One region of the Streptomyces sp. NPDC006458 genome, then DNA from elsewhere that is predicted to be linked to it. Evidence: riboswitches for the same ligand, from Rfam matches in the RefSeq annotation. Region 1 holds a riboswitch; each other region holds the start of a gene.

The links. Region 1 has a riboswitch for cyclic di-AMP ahead of ABZZ79_RS19370 (M23 family metallopeptidase). Riboswitches for the same ligand answer to the same signal wherever they lie in the genome.
Positions count from the first base shown of each region.
Region 2: another riboswitch for cyclic di-AMP. It lies ahead of ABZZ79_RS26735 (peptidoglycan DD-metalloendopeptidase family protein); the one in region 1 lies ahead of ABZZ79_RS19370 (M23 family metallopeptidase).
Region 3: another riboswitch for cyclic di-AMP. It lies ahead of ABZZ79_RS30005 (NlpC/P60 family protein); the one in region 1 lies ahead of ABZZ79_RS19370 (M23 family metallopeptidase).

Region 1 is NZ_JBEXPR010000013.1:112,608-118,544, forward strand. Features, by position in the region: gene ABZZ79_RS19360 (pitrilysin family protein) at 1-1,051, shown strand, start outside; gene ABZZ79_RS19365 (pitrilysin family protein) at 1,048-2,436, shown strand; cyclic di-AMP (ydaO/yuaA leader) riboswitch at 2,674-2,837, shown strand; gene ABZZ79_RS19370 (M23 family metallopeptidase) at 2,850-3,614, shown strand; gene ABZZ79_RS19375 (GntR family transcriptional regulator) at 3,999-4,694, shown strand; gene ABZZ79_RS19380 (HPr family phosphocarrier protein) at 4,909-5,190, opposite strand; gene ABZZ79_RS19385 (GNAT family N-acetyltransferase) at 5,404-5,937, shown strand, end outside.
Region 2 is NZ_JBEXPR010000021.1:67,503-73,439, reverse strand. Features, by position in the region: gene ABZZ79_RS26750 (XRE family transcriptional regulator) at 1-328, shown strand, start outside; gene ABZZ79_RS26745 (DUF6126 family protein) at 325-444, shown strand; gene ABZZ79_RS26740 (tyrosine-protein phosphatase) at 523-1,320, opposite strand; cyclic di-AMP (ydaO/yuaA leader) riboswitch at 1,961-2,126, shown strand; gene ABZZ79_RS26735 (peptidoglycan DD-metalloendopeptidase family protein) at 2,131-3,168, shown strand; gene ABZZ79_RS26730 (SGNH/GDSL hydrolase family protein) at 3,373-4,158, shown strand; gene ABZZ79_RS26725 (SIMPL domain-containing protein) at 4,935-5,696, shown strand; gene ABZZ79_RS26720 (TetR/AcrR family transcriptional regulator) at 5,757-5,937, opposite strand, start outside.
Region 3 is NZ_JBEXPR010000026.1:69,152-75,088, reverse strand. Features, by position in the region: gene ABZZ79_RS30015 (M23 family metallopeptidase) at 1-1,314, shown strand, start outside; gene pcrA (DNA helicase PcrA) at 1,400-3,880, opposite strand; cyclic di-AMP (ydaO/yuaA leader) riboswitch at 4,111-4,269, shown strand; gene ABZZ79_RS30005 (NlpC/P60 family protein) at 4,277-5,455, shown strand; gene ABZZ79_RS30000 (tellurite resistance/C4-dicarboxylate transporter family protein) at 5,721-5,937, shown strand, end outside.

The DNA.
Region 1 (5,937 bases):
CGACCGCATGGGCTCGCTGCTGGCGGCCCTGGACGACGAGTCCATGGAGAACCAGCGCGACGTCGTCAAGAACGAGCGCCGCCAGCGCTACGACAACGTGCCCTACGGCACCGCGTTCGAGAAGCTGACCGCCCTCGCCTACCCCGAGGGCCACCCGTACCACCACACGCCCATCGGTTCGATGGCCGACCTGGACGCGGCGACCCTGGAGGACGCGCGCGCGTTCTTCCGCACGTACTACGCGCCCAACAACGCGGTCCTGTCCGTGGTCGGCGACATCGATCCCGAGCAGACGCTCGCCTGGATCGAGAAGTACTTCGGCACCATCGCGGCCCACGACGGCAAGCCCGCCCCGCGCGACGGCACACTGCCCGACGTGATCGGCGAGCAGTTGCGCGAGGTCGTCGAGGAGGAGGTCCCCGCGCGGGCCCTGATGGCCGCCTACCGGCTGCCGCACGACGGCACGCGCGCGTGCGACGCCGTCGACCTGGCGCTCACCGTCCTCGGCGGCGGCGAGTCCTCACGCCTGTACAACCGGCTGGTACGCCGTGACCGTACGGCCGTCGCGGCCGGCTTCGGTCTGCTGCGCCTGGCCGGGGCGCCCTCGCTGGGCTGGCTGGACGTCAAGACCTCCGGGGACGTCGAGGTGCCGGTCATCGAGGCCGCCATCGACGAGGAGCTCGCCCGGTTCGCCAAGGAGGGGCCGACCGCCGAGGAGATGGAGCGCGCCCAGGCGCAGTTGGAGCGCGAGTGGCTGGACCGGCTCGGCACGGTCGCCGGCCGCGCCGACGAACTGTGCCGCTTCGCGGTGCTGTTCGGCGACCCGCAGCTCGCCCTGACCGCCGTGGAGCGCGTGCTGGAGGTGACGGCAGAGGAGGTCCGCGAGGTCGCCGCGGCACGGCTGCGGCCCGACAACCGCGCGGTGCTCGTCTACGAGCCGCTGTCCGCGGAGTCCGCGCAGCACACCGAGGACGAGGACTTCCCCGAGGACCCGGAGGCCGAGGCCACCGTCGAGGCCGGTGCCGACAAGAACGAGGAGACGGCCAAGTGAGCGAGCTCGCCACCATGGACTTCCACCCCCAGCCCCAGGCGGGCGAGGCCCGGCCCTGGGCGTTCCCGGCGCCCGCGCGCGGAACCCTCGACAACGGCCTGACGGTGCTGCGCTGCCACCGCCCCGGCCAGCAGGTGGTGGCCGTCGAGGTGCTCCTGGACGCGCCGCTCGACGCCGAGCCGGCCGCTCAGGAGGGCGTGGCGACGATCATGGCCCGCGCCTTCTCCGAGGGCACCGACAAGCACTCCGCCGAGGACTTCGCGGCCGAGCTGGAGCGCTGCGGCGCCACCCTCGACTCGCACGCCGACCACCCGGGCGTCCGCCTCAGCCTGGAGGTCCCCGTCTCCCGGCTGGCCAAGGCGCTCGGCCTGCTCGCCGACGCGCTGCGGGCGCCCGCCTTCGCCGACAGCGAGATCGAGCGGCTGGTGCGCAACCGCCTCGACGAGATCCCGCACGAGCTGGCCAACCCGGGCCGGCGCGCGGCCAAGGAGCTCTCCAAGGAGCTGTTCCCGACGGCCTCGCGCATGTCCCGCCCGCGCCAGGGCACCGAGGAGACGGTCACCGCGATCGACTCCGCGGCCGTGCGCGCCTTCTACGAGCGGCACGTGCGCCCCGCCACCGCCACCGCGGTGGTCGTCGGCGACCTGGAAGGCATCGACCTGGACGCCCTGCTCGGCGACACCCTGGGCGCCTGGACGGGCTCCAAGGCCGCGCCCCGGCCGGTCCCCGCGGTGACCGCCGACGACACCGGCCGGGTCGTCATCGTGGACCGGCCCGGTGCCGTGCAGACCCAGCTGCTCATCGGCCGCGCCGGGTCCGACCGGCACGACCGTGTGTGGCCCGCGCAGGTGCTCGGCACGTACTGCCTGGGCGGCACCCTCACCTCCCGCCTGGACCGCGTCCTGCGCGAGGAGAAGGGCTACACCTACGGCGTGCGGTCGTTCGGCCAGGTGCTGCGCTCCGCGCCCGACGGCTCGGGCGTGTCGCTACTGGCCATCAGTGGTTCCGTCGACACCCCGAACACCGGCCCCGCCCTGGCGGATCTGTGGACGGTGCTGCGCACGCTGGCGGCGGAGGGCCTGACCGACGCCGAGCGGGACGTCGCCGTACAGAACCTGGTCGGTGTGGCGCCGCTGAAGTACGAGACCGCCGCCGCCGTCGCGGGCACGCTGGCCGACCAGGTCGAGCAGCACCTGGCCGACGACTTCCAGGCGACGCTGTATCAGCAGCTCGCCGTCACCGGCACGGTGGAGGCCACGGCGGCCGTCGTGAACGCCTTCCCGGTGGACCGGCTGGTGACGGTCCTCGTCGGTGACGCGGCGCAGATCAAGGAGCCGGTCGAGGCCCTCGGGATCGGTGAAGTCACCGTCGTGACGGCCGAGTAGGGACGTGCGGGCACGCGCGCGTGGCGGTGAGATTCACGTCAAGCGCGCGTGGGGCCCTGGTGACCGGAGCGTCACCAGGGCCCGTTTTTGTCTGAATTGGTGAGGGATTGCGGGAGAGGGAGCCCTTCTGCCCTGTGGCGTGCGCTACAAAACCTCTGATCGGTTTGAGGATTGAAAGACCGGCCCCTTAGCGTCATGCGGGCTGTTCGTCAGGCAGTGCGCCGCATCCGCGGCACCGGACAGTCATCGCCGAGTCCCCCCACGGCGCGAGCCAGGGGAGCCGGGGACCCATCGCAGTCCCTGGGGTGAATCGGACGCCCGCGCTCAGGCGAGGGGGTCCGTAGGAGACCTTCCTGCTCCGAACCCGTCAGCTAACCCGGTAGGCGAGAGGGAAGGAAAGGACCAGCCACTACATGGCGTTCACCCGCGCCACCGGGAAGCATCGTCGTCCCAGCCGGATGCAGCGCGGCACCGTCCGCGCGGCGGGCGTCGCGGCGCTCACCACCACCGGCGTCATCGGCACCCTGGCCGCACCGGCTCTCGCGGCCGAGCCCGAGGCCGAGCAGACGGGCCTGCTGCCGGTCGTCACCATCGGCGACAGCGTCGCCGACCAGATCGACGCCCAGGCCGCCGCGCAGAAGCAGGCCGCCGAGGAGGCGCTCGCCGAGCAGCGAGCCGAGGCCGCCGCCAAGAAGCGCGCCGAGGCACGGGCCGAGGCGGCCCGTGAGGCCGAGGAGCGTGCCGCCCGCGAGGCCGAGCGCAAGCGACTGAACACCTTCGTGTCGCCGATCGCCGGCTCCTACGTCTCCACCGGCTACCGCACGGGCGGCGCCGTGTGGTCCTCCGGCAGTCACACCGGTGTCGACTTCCACGCCGCCAGCGGCACGGTCGTCCAGGCCGTCGGCATGGGCACCGTCGTCGAGGCGGGCTGGGGCGGCGCGTACGGCAACCAGGTGGTGATCCGGATGCACGACGGCACCTACACCCAGTACGGCCACCTGTCCTCCATCGCCGTCTCGGTGGGCCAGACGGTCGTCCCGGGCCAGCAGCTGGGCCTGTCCGGCGCAACCGGCAACGTCACCGGCCCGCACCTGCACTTCGAGGCGCGCACGACCTCGGAGTACGGCTCGGACATCGACCCGATCTCCTACCTGCGCTCGCACGGCGTGAACCTCTGATCCCCGCACCGGCACGTACGTCGCGACCCGTGTACGTCATGACCTGCGGACGCCGCGACCTGCGTACGTAGTGATCCGCATATGTAGTGATCCGCGCTAGTCGTCACTCGCGCATCTCGTCCCGAAAGCCCCGGCCGTCACGGCCGGGGCTTTCGGCGTTCCTGCCGCCCGGAGTCCCGATCCCGTCGAGGGAGCCTCGCTCCCGTCGTCAGCGTGTTCGCCGCCCGTCGCCGGAGCGTTCGATTCGGCTGTCCGGGACGGTCGTATGTCCAAAAAGTATTCATGGATTCCGGCCTGCCTTCGGAAATGCGGCGTGATTGCAATAGAGTCGCTGAACACACGTCAATCGTCGACGTTTCATGGGGATTAATGCGGAGGTCGGTCATGCGTGTTCCGGCGCACTCGGTGTGCACGGCGATCCGGGACGACATCATCGCGGGTGTCTACGAACGCGGCAGCCGGCTCACCGAGGACGTCCTGGCGCGGCGCTACGGCGTCTCGCGCGTCCCCGTCCGGGAGGCCCTGCGCACGCTGGAGGCGGAGGGGTTCGTGGTGACCCGGCGGCACGCGGGCGCCTGCGTCGCCGAACCCACCGAGCAGGAGGCGGCGGACCTCCTGGAGATGCGCATGCTGCTGGAGCCGCTCGGCGCCTCCCGGGCCGCCCAGCGGCGCACCGAGGCCCATCTGAAGGTGCTGCGCGGTCTCGTGCGACTGGGCCAGGAGCGAGCCAGGCGCGGCAGCAGCGACGATCTGCGGTCCCTGGGGAGCTGGTTCCACGAGACGCTCGCCCAGGCCTCCGGCAGCCCCGCCCTGATCTCCGTGCTGACCCAGCTGCGGCACAAGATCGCCTGGATGTACTCCGTGGAGCCGCCGGCCGGTCCGGTGGAGTCCTGGGCCGAGCACGGCGCGATCGTGGACGCCGTGGCGCGCGGCGACAGCGAACGCGCGCGGGCGATCACCGCGCTGCACGCCGAACGGGCGAGCGCGGCGCACCGGCTGCGTATTCCCGGATCGGCGGACCGCGGCGACCGGGTGAGGACTTCGCAACATTCCGTAAACATGTCGGGCCTGCGGCATTAACAAGCGCACCGTATACAAAGAGGAGATATTCGTGGTGGAGGTGTCTTTCCGCTGCCCTTCTTCGCGTGCGCCGATAATTCCGGCTGTGCGCTCAAAGGCATGCCCGGGGAATTCCCTCGCCTCTCTTCGATGAATTCTGGTGCCGTTCCGGGAAACGGTGAAGCCGCGTCGCCCGGACGGGTGACGCGGCTTCGGGGTGAGCTGCTCGGGCCGCTCAGACGGTCTCGGGAAGCTCCTCAAGACCCTCGGAGACCAGCTTCGCCAGACGGTCGAGAGCGGCGGCCGCGCCCTCGGCGTCGGAGGCGAGCACGATCTCCTCGCCACCCTGGGCGCCCAGGCCGAGGACGGCCAGCATGGAGGCCGCGTTGACGGGGTTGCCGTCGGCCTTGGCGATCGTCACCGGGACGCCTGCGGCCGTGGCGGCTCGGACGAAGATGGAGGCGGGGCGGGCGTGGAGACCCTCGGCCCAGCCGACGTTGACGCGGCGCTCAGCCATGTGATGCTGCCCTTCACTTTCTCAGGGTTGTCTAGACCAGTGTTCCACACTGTGCGGGGTGCCCGGAACGGTCCTCCGTCCCGTGGCCCTGGGGACGGGGAACGGCCCTCCGTCCCATACCGCCGCGGTCGCCGGACCGCGGCCTCGGCCCGGCGTGTTTCCTCCACAGACTGCCCCGCGCCGTTGTCGTACGCGAGCCGTACGCTGGGGCCCATGCAGAGCGCGCCGGACCGGCAGGAGTACCCCGACCACTGGGAGGCCGACGTGGTGCTGCGCGACGGCGGCACCGCGCGCGTGCGCCCCATCACCGTCGACGACGCCGAGCGACTGGTCAGCTTCTACGAGCAGGTCTCCGACGAGTCGAAGTACTACCGCTTCTTCGCGCCCTACCCACGTCTTTCCGCCAAGGACGTCCATCGCTTCACCCACCACGACTTCGTGGACCGGGTGGGCCTCGCGGCCACCGTCGGCGGCGAGTTCATCGCGACCGTGCGCTACGACCGCATCGGCGCCGACGGCCGACCCGCCTCGGCCCCCGCCGACGAGGCCGAGGTGGCGTTCCTGGTGCAGGACGCCCACCAGGGCCGCGGTGTCGCCTCCGCCCTGCTGGAGCATGTCGCGGCCGTCGCCCGCGAGCGCGGCATCCGCCGGTTCGCCGCCGAGGTGCTGCCCGCCAACAACAAGATGATCAAGGTGTTCACCGACGCCGGGTACACCCAGAAGCGCAGCTTCGAGGACGGTGTCGTA
Region 2 (5,937 bases), on a different contig from region 1:
GGGCGGCTGGACCTACTGGCAGGCCGGGGCGCCCGGACGTGGCATGCAGGCCCTGCGGGTGCATGTGCCGCACGGCTCCCAGGGCGACATCGTGCGCGTGCATCCCGGCGAGGAGTGGCTGCACGTCCTCCAGGGGCGGCTGCGGCTGCGTCTCGGTGACACCACCCATCTGCTCGGCCCCGGGGACAGCGCGCACTTCGACTCGCTGACCCCGCACCGCATCGCCGCCGAGGACGCGGGCGGCGTCGACCTCCTCTTCCTCCACACCCTGCTGCAGAGCCCCACGGCCGCGTTGTGCCTGGGACCCATGACGGGAGACATGCCATGAGCGACATCGAACAGAAGTTTCCCCGCACCCTCTGGGTGCGGCTGCTCATCTACATCGCGGCCGGGCACGTCTTCGCCGGGTTCCTGTATCTGCTGTTCGCGGTGGGCGCGAAGTAGGGGGCGCCTTCGGGCCCGTTCCCCAGGGGGCGTGGGCCCTGTTCGCGGGGCGGGCCCGGTGGCCGTGACGCGGCCGGGTCAGTCCAGCAGCCGGTCCCGCAGCCGCTCGCGGGTCTCGGGCGCGATGCCGAGGCCTCGCTCCAGGTAGCCGTCGACCCCGCCCCAGGTCTCCTCGATGGTCTCCATCGCCGCCGTGAGGTACTCGGCGCGGGCGTCGAACAGCGGGCTGAGCAGCTCCATGATCTCGGGCGAGTACGCGGAGACGGAGTCGCCGTTGCGGCGCACCTTGTAGCGGCGGTGCTTGGCGTTCGACTCCAGGTAGTCGGCGAGGATCGCGTCGCGCTCGACACCGATGGCCAGCAGGGTGACGGCCACGGAAAGGCCCGCGCGGTCCTTGCCCGCCGCGCAGTGCATCAGCGCGGGGACGCTGTCCTCGGCGAGGGCGTGCAGTACGCGTGAGTGCTCGCCGGTGCGCTCGCGGATGATCGTGCGGTACGAGGTGATCATCCGGTCGGCCGCCTTGCCGTCCGCCAGGATCGAGCGCAGCTGGTCCAGGTTCCCGTCGCGGACCATCTTCCAGAACTCGGCGCCGTCGGCCGGGTCGCTCAGCGGCAGATTGACGTTGCGCACACCGGGCAGGTCGACGTCCGGGCCCTCCAGCTTATGGTCGGCCCCGTTGCGGAAGTCGAAGATCGTGTGCAGACCGAGGGAGGAGAGGAAGGCGGTGTCCTCCGCGGTCGCGTGCGCGAGGTGGCCGCTGCGGTAGAGCGCGCCGTGGCGCACCCGGCGCCCGTCGACCGTCGGCAGTCCGCCCACGTCACGGAAATTGCGCACGCCTGCCAGCTCGGGCTCGGTGGACGGGACCTGCTGCGTCACGGGGGCTCCCTCCCGGTCGGACCCTTCGGCGCGGCTCGTCGACGGGCGTGCTCACGACGATACGACATGGCTTCCTGAGGCAACGAGTTGACGCCCGGGGGATCTCGGCAGCCTGTCGTGAGGTGCGGGCCCGTGCGGTTGTCAGGCCTGCTCGGGTACGGGGAGGAAGCAGCACCTCAGTGGGCTCACTTCGCGGCGTCGGGGGACAGCACCCTGGGTCAAATCGGGTCACAAGGTACGAAAGGTCTGAAACGGGCGAAGTTCTCCAAGGCGCCTCATCGCCGGCAATGCCGCCGGCGGTCTTGATGTGGCAGTTATCTGGCCGCGTCGCATCTGGGCCTTCTGTCCGAATTGGTGCCTTCATTCCAACTCGCGCTGGAATAAAGACACCTGGAGAGATGTCACGTGAGGAGCGTCATATCGGTGACCGTGAGTCGTTCGTCATGCTCACGTAATCGAAGTGCTTTTCAAGGGCATTTGAGAAACCCGACAAGGTCATATTGCACGGAGTGTGACCGGGAAACTCCCGAAGGGATCAAGAACTCACGCTTCGGGCGGAAACTCTTGCTTGTCCCTTTGCGTCTTGCTCGCTTACGTTCGCCACCGATCCGGACGGATGCCTAATCCTGCCGCCGACCGGAGCCCGCACCAACCCATCCGTGCACGGCAGGAGCGGGGGACCCACAGGTACATCCGCCTGTTTCCGGTCTCCGGATCTCAGGCTTGGGGTAAAGCCGCGCCTCGGCGCGACCGGACATCTCCAGTCCGCACCCGACAGCTCACCTCGCAGGCGCCGGAGAGGAATTCGACATGCCCGTGAAGGGTAAGCACCGTCGTCCCAAGGCCCTGCGCCTGACCCGTTCTCTCGCCGTCGCCGGAACCGGTGGCGCCGCTCTCGCCCTCCCGCTGCTCGCGGCCGGCGGCGCCAACGCCGCGACCGGGCAGACCGTTTCCCATCAGGCCGTCCAGTCGGCCGTCACGGTCGAGAAGTCCGCCGTGCAGTTCAAGGCCGCCGTGAAGGCCGCCGCGGCGAAGTCGGCCCCGCGCATCTACTCCGTGAAGGCCGGCGACTATCTCTCGAAGATCGCCACGGAGCAGAAGGTCAGCGGTGGCTGGCAGAAGCTCTACGAGGACAACCGCGCGGCCGTCGGCGGCGACCCGTCGCTGATCCACCCCGGCCTGAAGCTCACGCTCGGCAAGAAGGCGGCCGAGGCCCGGTCCGCGAAGCCGGCCGTGCCGCAGCAGTCCTCGCCGAAGCCCGCCGAGTCGCCGAAGCCCGCCGAGCCGTCGAAGCCCGCCGAGGCGTCGAAGCCCGCCGAGCCGTCGAAGCCCGCCGAGTCGCCGAAGCCCGCCGAGTCGCCGAAGCCCGCCGAGGCTTCCGCGGAGCAGTCCTCCTCCGGCGAGTCCACCGACGCCCAGACGACCACCACCACGGCGAGCGGCTTCAGCGCCCCCGTCTCCGGTGCGGGCGTCGGCACGGCCTACCGCGTGGCGGGCAGCATGTGGTCCAGCGGGTACCACACGGGCGCCGACTTCGTCGTCCCGACCGGCACCTCGCTGAAGTCCGTGGGCGCGGGCACCGTCGTCTCCGCGGGCTGGGGCGGCGCGTACGGCAACCAGGTCGTCGTCCGGCTGGCCGACGGCTACTACGCCCAGTACGCCCACCTGTCCTCGTTCTCCGTCTCGGCCGGTCAGTCCGTGACCGCCGGGCAGCAGGTCGGCCTCTCCGGTGCGACCGGCAACGTGACCGGCCCGCACCTGCACTTCGAGATCCGCACCACCCCGAACTACGGCTCGGACGTGGACCCGATCTCCTACCTCCGCTCGCACGGTGTCGCCATCGGCTGACACCCCTGCCGTTCAACCGCCGAAGGCCGGACCCCGATCCCCGGGTCCGGCCTTCGCCGTGTCCGGAGTTATTCCGCGGATGCCAAGACTTGACCAGTGGCTTATCTCACCGTCCGTCAACCCCTGCCTACGGTCGCGTAGGTCACATTCGAAGGGGAATCATGGTCCGACGTGGCAGACGATTCGAAGAACGACAGCAGATCAGTGATCGGGTCGTACGTGGCGGTGGGGGACAGCTTCACCGAGGGCGTCGGCGACCCCGGCCCCGACGGGGCGTTCGTGGGGTGGGCCGACCGGTTCGCGGTACTGCTCGCCGACCGGCGGCCCGAGGGCGATTTCGACTACACCAACCTCGCCGTGCGCGGGAAGCTGCTCGACCAGATCATGGCGGACCAGTTGCCGCGGGCCGTGGAACTCGCCCCCGACCTGGTCTCCTTCTGCGCGGGCGGCAATGACATCCTCCGGCCCGGTACCGACCCCGACGACGTCGCCGAGCGCTTCGAGCGGGCGATCGCCGCGCTGACCGAGGCGGCCGGCACGGTGCTGGTGACGACCGGCTTCGACACCCGCGGCGTCCCGCTGCTCAAGCACCTGCGCGGAAAGATCGCCACGTACAACGGGCATGTCCGGGCCGTCGCCGACCGGTACGGCTGCCCGGTCCTCGACCTGTGGTCCCTGAAGTCCGTCCAGGACCGCCGGGCCTGGGACGACGACCGGCTCCACCTCTCACCCGAGGGCCACACCCGTGTGGCCCTGCGCGCCGGGCAGACCCTCGGCGTCGACGTCCCCGCCGACCCCGAGCAGCCCTGGCCGACCCTGCCGCCCCGCGGCACGCTCGAGGTCCGCCGCGACGACGTCCACTGGGCCCGCGAGTACCTCGTCCCCTGGATCGGCCGCCGCCTGCGCGGGGAGTCCTCCGGCGACCACGTCACGGCCAAGGGCGCCCTGAGCCCGGACGACATCAGGCTCCGGATCGGCAAGGTGGCCTGACGGCCGACCCCTGCCGGGGGCGCGGAGCTCGCGCCCCCGGAGCCCCGGCGAACCACGCGCTGGACCATGGGCGACCCGGGGCCCGCGTTCCGCCGCCCCGGACCCGGGGGACGCCTCCGGGTCCGGGGCGGTGGCTTCGGACCCGGCTGGGTACCTGTCCACGTTCCGCCGTGCTTCCGTCGGCGGCCCGTGGCGTGGCCCGGGTCTGTCTGGGCGAGGGTCGTGGCGGGGGTCGGCCCGCGTACCGCTGTGCCTCTTGCGGTGTCCGGAGGGATGTCTCTGGATCCGGTCGGGGGAGGGTCGGTGTTCCGTCGTGGCGGTGGCGGTGGCGGTGGCGGTGGCGGTGGCTGTGGCGGTGGCGGTGGTCTGGGGGTGGCTTCGGGGTCGGCCGGGTAGCTGTCCGCCGCTTGCTTCCGTTGCGGTCCGGGGTCCGGGGTCCGGGGGCCGGGGTCCGTCGGCCGGAGGCCTGCCCGCGTTCCTCCTCCGCGCCTCCGACTGCAGCCGGAGCGATGGCCCTGGATCCGGTCGGGCACCGCCGGGGTCTGTCGGAGGACGACTGAATGAGGATGACTGCCCGCGCCCGCGGGCCGGTCGGCCGCCTGTCCGCGTCCCTCCGGGCTCCCTGGCAGCGCCCAGCGCCACGTCCCCGACCTGGCCGGATGGTCTCCCCGGAGGCGGCCAGAGAGGTGACCGCACGGGAGTGGTGCGCGCGGGTGGGGCGGGGGTGGTGCTGGGATGACCGCGACATCCCAGCGCACCCGAAAGGACCGGCCCATATGCCCCCCACAGCACCGCCCCGCACGACCGCCGCCCTCGCGGTCGTCCTGCTCGCCCTCGGCCTGCCGACCGCCGCCGCCCCCGCCGCCACCGCGCTCCCGGATCCGACGCCCGCCCCGGCGGTTTCCGCCCCGCACGCCTCGACCGTCACCGTGACCGGTGAGGGCAGCGCCACGACCGCACCCGACCTCGCGGTCGTCGGCGCCGGTGTGGAGTCCGTCGCCACGACGCCCCGCAAGGCGCTGGACGCCCAGAGCAAGGCGGCCACCGCGCTGCTGCGGGCCGCCCGGGAACAGGGCATCACGGAGGGGGACATCCGAACCGAGAACGTGTCGCTCACGCCCGTCTACGAGTACCAGGACGGCACCTCGCAGCTGAAGGGCTACCAGGCCGCGCAGTCCTTCACCCTGAAGGTGCGCGAGGTGGACCGCACGGGCGTGATCCTCCAGGCCGTCACCGACGCCACCGGCACCGCGGGCCGTATCCACTCCGTCGCCTTCGACGTGACCGACCCCGGCCCCCTGCACGCCCGCGCCAGGCAGGAGGCGTACGAGGACGCGCACGCCAAGGCCGAGCAGTACGCCCGCCTCGGCGGCCGGAGCCTGGGCCGGCTGATCTCCCTGACCGAGGACACCGCAGGCACCCCCCGCCCCTTCCCGCCGGCGGCCGACGCCCCCGACGGCACCGCGTTGGGCGTTCCGATGGCGCCGGGCGAGATCCGCGCGACCTCCACGGTCACGGCGGTGTACGAACTGGAGTGACCCCCGGGCGACGCCCCGCGCGGACCTCCGGCCGGCACAGCCCTGAGAGCCCCGACCGCCCTACGCCGTCAACGCCGCTCGCTCCAGGCCGAGTTCGCGCGCGAGGGCCTCCTCCGCCCAGTCCGTGGCCCGGGCCCGCGACACCGCGCCCGGGTAGGAGGTCAACTGGACCGCGAGACCGTCGAGGAGGGCGGTGAGCCGCAGTGCGCTGGCGGTCGGGTCGGGGCAGTGGAACTCGCCC
Region 3 (5,937 bases), on a different contig from region 1:
GGCAGCCACCAGAGCCCGCACTACGACGCGTACGCGGCCCAGCACCACGCCACGTACGACACGGGCGCCTACGACGCCACGGCCTGGGCCACCGGCGACCAGCAGCTGCCTCTCGTGCCGCCGCAGGCCACCGGCGCCGACACCAGCGGACAGTGGGACGCGAGCGCCTGGCTCCAGCCCGACCAGTCCGCCGTCCCCGCCGACCAGACCCAGCAGTGGCACTGGGGCACCCACGGCTCCGACACCGGCGCCTACGACGCCACGCAGTGGAACTCCGACGGCACGGCCGCCGCCGAGTACGAGCTGCCCTTCGACCAGCAGGCCACCGCCACCTTCGAGCAGGTCGCCCACGACGAACAGACCTCGTACGAGGAGCACACCGCGCACGACGGGCACGCCGGGTACGACGACCAGGCCGGGTACGAGCCGCACGAACAGGCCGCGTACGACGGTGAGACCGGGTACGACCACGGCGACCCGGGCGACACCGGGGAACTGCCCGCCGTGAGCCTCCTGGACGACCAGGAGGAGGCCACGCCCCTGCCCGCGCCACGCGCGGCCACCCGCGGCGCGGCCCGCTCCCGACGCCGTACGCCCGCCAAGCGCTCCGCGCTGCTGACGATCGCCGTTCCCTCGGCGTGCGTGATGGGCGTCGCCGGGATCGCCGCGGCCTCGGTGGGCAACCTGACCGGCGGCGACAGCAATGACGCCACGACGACCGCCGCGGACGCGGCGCCGGTCAAGCCGTCCACCGCCAACAACAAGCTGGACACCCAGCTGGAGAGCCTCAGCGCCGAGGCCGACGACTTCGCCGACCGCGCCAGCCGCACCCAGGAGCGCATCGACCTCAAGGCGCAGCAGGACCTGGAGAAGAAGCGCGCGGCGGAGGAGGCGGCCCGCAAGGAGCGGCTGCGTCCCAAGTTCGCGCTGCCGGTCGCCCAGCACGGACTCAGCGCCTACTACGGCCAGTCCGGTGTCAACTGGATGTCCGTGCACACCGGTATCGACTTCCCCGTCTCGTACGGCACTCCGGTGATGGCCGCGACGGACGGCACCGTGCGGACGCAGTGGAACAGCGCCTACGGCAACATGGTGATCGTGACGGCGATGGACGGCACGGAGACCTGGTACTGCCACCTCTCCAGCTACCAGGTCTCCTTCGGCTCCACCGTGAAGGCCGGCGACACGATCGCCTACTCCGGCAACTCGGGCAACTCCACCGGCCCGCACCTGCACTTCGAGGTGCGTCCCGGCGGCGGTTCGTCGATCGACCCGCTGTCCTGGCTGCGCAGCCACGGCCTGGAGCCGTCGTAACACCTGCTTCCCCGCACGAAAAGCACGCGGACCACGAAGAGGCCCCGCCGGACGACGCACGGCGGGGCCTCTTCGTGGTCTTCCGTCAGAGCTTCTCCACCGGGGCGTACCGCAGCAGCAGCCGCTTCGGCTTGGCGTCGCCGAAGTCGACCGTCGCCTCGGCGTTGGAGCCGGTGCCCTTGACTGCCATCACCGTGCCGAGCCCGAACTGGTCGTGGGTGACGCGGTCGCCGACCGCGAGCCCGACGACCGGCTGCTCCGAGGTGCGGCGGGTGGCGAAGCCCGAGGCACCCGCCGCCGAGGAGCGCGAGCGGGAGGAGGACAGCGAAGCGGCGATCCCGGAGACCGGGCCTGAGGAGACGCGCGCGGTCGCCCCCGTGCGCTTCCACTGCAGATGCGTGGGCGGGATCTCCTCCAGGAAGCGGGAGGGCGGGTTGTACGACGGCTGCCCCCACGCGCTGCGCAACGTCGAGCGCGTGAGATACAGCCGCTCACGCGCGCGCGTGATGCCGACGTAGGCGAGGCGGCGTTCCTCCTCCAGCTCCTTCGTCTGGCCGAGGGCCCGCATGTGCGGGAAGACGCCGTCCTCCATGCCGGTCAGGAAGACGACGGGGAACTCCAGGCCCTTGGCGGTGTGCAGGGTCATCAGGGTGATGACGCCGGAGCCTTCCTCGTCCTCGTCGGGGATCTGGTCGGAGTCGGCGACCAGCGCGACACGCTCCAGGAAGTCCGACAGCCCGCCCGGGGTTTCCTCCGACTCCTGCTCGAACTCCAGTGCCACGGCGGCGAGTTCCTGGAGGTTCTCGATGCGGGTCTCGTCCTGCGGGTCGGTGGAGGCCTGCAACTCGGCCAGATACCCGGTGCGTTCGAGGACGGCCTCCAGGACGGTGGCCGGTCCCGCGCCGGACTCCACGATCGTCCGGAGTTCCTCCATCAGCGTGTTGAACCGCTTGACCGCGTTGGTCGACCGGGCGGCCATGCCGTACGCCTCGTCGACTCGCTTGAGCGCCTGCGGGAAGCTGATCCTCTCCCGCTGGGACAGGGCGTCGATCATCGCCTCGGCGCGCTCGCCGATGCCTCGCTTGGGCACGTTGAGGATGCGCCGCAGCGGGACGGAGTCCTCCGGGTTGGCCAGCACCCGCAGATAGGCCAGGACGTCCCGGACCTCCTTGCGCTCGTAGAAGCGGACACCGCCGACGACCTTGTAGGGCAGGCCGACCCGGATGAAGACCTCTTCGAAGACACGGGACTGGGCGTTGGTGCGGTAGAAGACCGCCATGTCCCCGGCCTTGGCCTCGCCCGCGTCCGTGAGGCGGTCTATCTCGTCGGCGACGAACTGCGCCTCGTCGTGCTCGGTGTCGGCGACATAGCCGGTGATCTGCGCGCCCGCGCCCGCGTTGGTCCACAGGTTCTTGGGGCGGCGGGACTCGTTGCGCTCGATGACCGCGTTGGCCGCGGAGAGGATCGTCTGGGTGGAGCGGTAGTTCTGCTCCAGCAGGATCGTCGTCGCGTCCGGGTAGTCCTCCTCGAACTGGAGGATGTTGCGGATGGTCGCGCCGCGGAAGGCGTAGATCGACTGGTCGGCGTCACCCACGACGCAGAGCTCGGCGGGCGGCACGTCGTACTCGCTGGGCGGTACGTCGACCGGGTGCTCCCTGGTGCCCACCAGCTCGCGCACCAGTGCGTACTGGGCGTGGTTGGTGTCCTGGTACTCGTCGACCAGGACGTGCCGGAAGCGGCGGTGGTAGTGCTCGGCGACGTCCGGGAAGGCGCGCAGCAGATTGACCGTCGTCATGATCAGGTCGTCGAAGTCGAGGGCGTTCGCCTCGCGCAGCCGTGACTGGTACATCGCGTAGGCCTGGGCGAGGGTCTTCTCGAAGCCGTCGGCGGCCTGGGCGGCGAAGTCCTCCTCGTCGATCAGCTCGTTCTTCAGGTTGCTGATCTTGGCGCTGAAGGACTTCGGCGGGAAGCGCTTGGGGTCGAGGTCCAGGTCGCGGCAGACCAGGGCCATCAGTCGCTTGGAGTCGGCGGCGTCGTAGATCGAGAAGGACGACGTGAAGCCGAGCTTCTTGGACTCGCGGCGCAGGATGCGCACGCACGCGCTGTGGAAGGTCATCACCCACATCGCGCCCGCCCGCGGGCCGACGAGCTGCTCGACGCGCTCCTTCATCTCGCCCGCGGCCTTGTTGGTGAAGGTGATCGCGAGGACCTGGCCCGGGTGCACGTCCCGCTCGGCGAGCAGATGGGCGATGCGGTGGGTGAGCACACGGGTCTTGCCGGAGCCGGCACCGGCCACGATGAGCAGCGGGGAGCCGGAGTGGACGACCGCGGCCCGCTGGTTGTCGTTCAGCCCGTCCAGCAGTGCCGCCGCGTCGATCACCGGCCGCGGGGCGCCGTCGCGGTAGTACTCGTCCCGGTCCGGGGGCACGTCGAACTTCCCGCCGAACAGATCCTCCGGAACGGGCTCCGGAGCATGCTCGTCCTCGGGCGGCGGCGGGTGCTCCTCCTCGTGCCCGCGAGGGGCCTGGAGGTTCGCCAGGAAGCTGTCGTCAAAGAGGCTGCTCATCGCTCTCCGAGTCTAGGCGGCCCCACTGACAACCGGTTGCCGTCCCGGGAACTCCCCGGCCGCCACCCTACGTGACCTCGCTGACACCGCCAGCGCCGATACCGGACCGCCCAGGTCGAGGTCACAAAAATGTATCGGGCATATCACCCACCAACCTTCACACGCACCACACGAGTTGGCTACGGTTCCGGGCAGGCCGTACGACCCCCTCCGGCGAACGACGCCGGGCCGTACCGCCTCCGCCGAGTCCGGTACGCCCGGAGCCGGGGACCCAACGATCCCGGGGTGAATCGGCCCACTCCCGCACGGGAGCGAGCCGTAGGGCAACCCTTCCGAACCACCCGCCCGAACCCGACAGCTAACTCGGTAGGCGGCCGATGGAAGGAGTCGCCTCTCTTGGCGTCGCACCGCAAGCCGCGTCCCGCCGGGACGCGTGTCGCAGGCATACGGACCCCCGCCCTGGCCACGGCGGCCCTCACCTCCGTGGCCCTGCTGTCCCAGACGGCCAACGCCGCCCCCTCGGACGACGACCGGCCGAGCCTGGAGGAAGTCGAGAAGAAGGTCGACGATCTCTACCGTCAGGCGGAGTCGGCGACCGAGAAGTACAACTCCGCCAAGGAGCGGACCACCAAGCAGCGCAAGCGCGTCGACACCCTCCTGGACGACGTGGCCGAGCGCACCCAGAAGCTCAACGAGGCGCGCGAGGAACTCGGTTCCTTCGCCGCCGCCCAGTACCGCACCGGCGCCGCCGCGCCCGACACGGCGACCTTCCTGCTCGCCGACACCCCGCAGGACTACTTCGACCAGAGCCAGCTGATGGACCGTCTGACCGGCCGTCAGAAGGATGCGGTCGACGACTACGTCACCCAGCAGTCCGCGACCATGGAGAAGCGCCGTGAGGCCACCGAGAGCCTCGCGACGCTGACCGACTCGCAGACCGAGCTGAAGACGGCCAAGGCCACCGTCCAGAAGAAGCTCTCCGACGCGCGCGAGCTGCTGTCGCAGCTGACCGCCGAGGAGAAGGCCCGGCTCGCGGCCATCGAGGAGAAGCAGCGCGAGGAGGCCGCCCGCAAGGCCGCCGAGCTCGCCGCGCAGCAGGCCGAGGAGCAGCGCGAGCGGGAGGCCGCCGAGGCCGCGGCCCAGCAGGAGGCGGAGCCGAGCCCGTCGCCCTCCACTTCCGAGACGCCGTCCACGCCCGCGCCGGACTCCTCGTACTCCTCGAAGGCCGACAAGGCGCTCGCCTTCGCCCGCACCCAGATCGGCAAGCCGTACGTGTGGGGCGCGACCGGGCCCGACTCCTACGACTGCTCCGGCCTCACCCAGGCCGCCTGGAAGGCCGCCGGCGTCGACCTCCCGCGCACCACCTGGGACCAGGTCGGCGCGGGCACCACGGTCTCCCTGGCCGACGCCCAGCCCGGCGACCTCGTCTTCTTCTACGACGACATCAGCCACGTCGGCCTCTACATCGGCAACGGCATGATGATCCACGCCCCGAAGCCGGGTGCCTACGTCCGCGAGGAGTCGATCTACTACGACGGCGAGTCCTCGATCCACAGCGTGGTGCGGCCGGCCTGACGAACGAGCGCGGCACGCGCGCGTGAGGGCCGAACGGTTCGCCACGCGCGCGTGCAGGGCATCGTTTCCGCCCTCACGCGCGCGTGAGGGCGTCGTTTCCTTTCGGCACGCGCGCGTGAAGGGCCGTGCGCCCGGCACGCGCGCGTGGGCGGAGGCGGGCCCGGGCGCGGCCGGTGTGGGCTGTTCGGCGGGACCGCTTGGATTCGTCCGCGCCTGCGCGCGTGGCCCGCGTGCGCGGCGCGGGCTGGTTCCTAGCATCGGGCGCATGCCCGGTACCACCACTTCCCTGCGCGCCTGGTGGGCGCGGCGTCCGCCCGCGGCCGGGGCCGCCGTGATGGCGACCGGCATCCTGTCGGTCGGACTGCATCTGTCCGGCTACGAGGCGCTGTCGCGGATCCTGCTCGTCCTGGCCTGCCTCGCCTGGCTGGGACTGGCGGCCGACTTCGTCGTACGGCTGCTGCGGGAGCGGCAGCGGTGGCTCG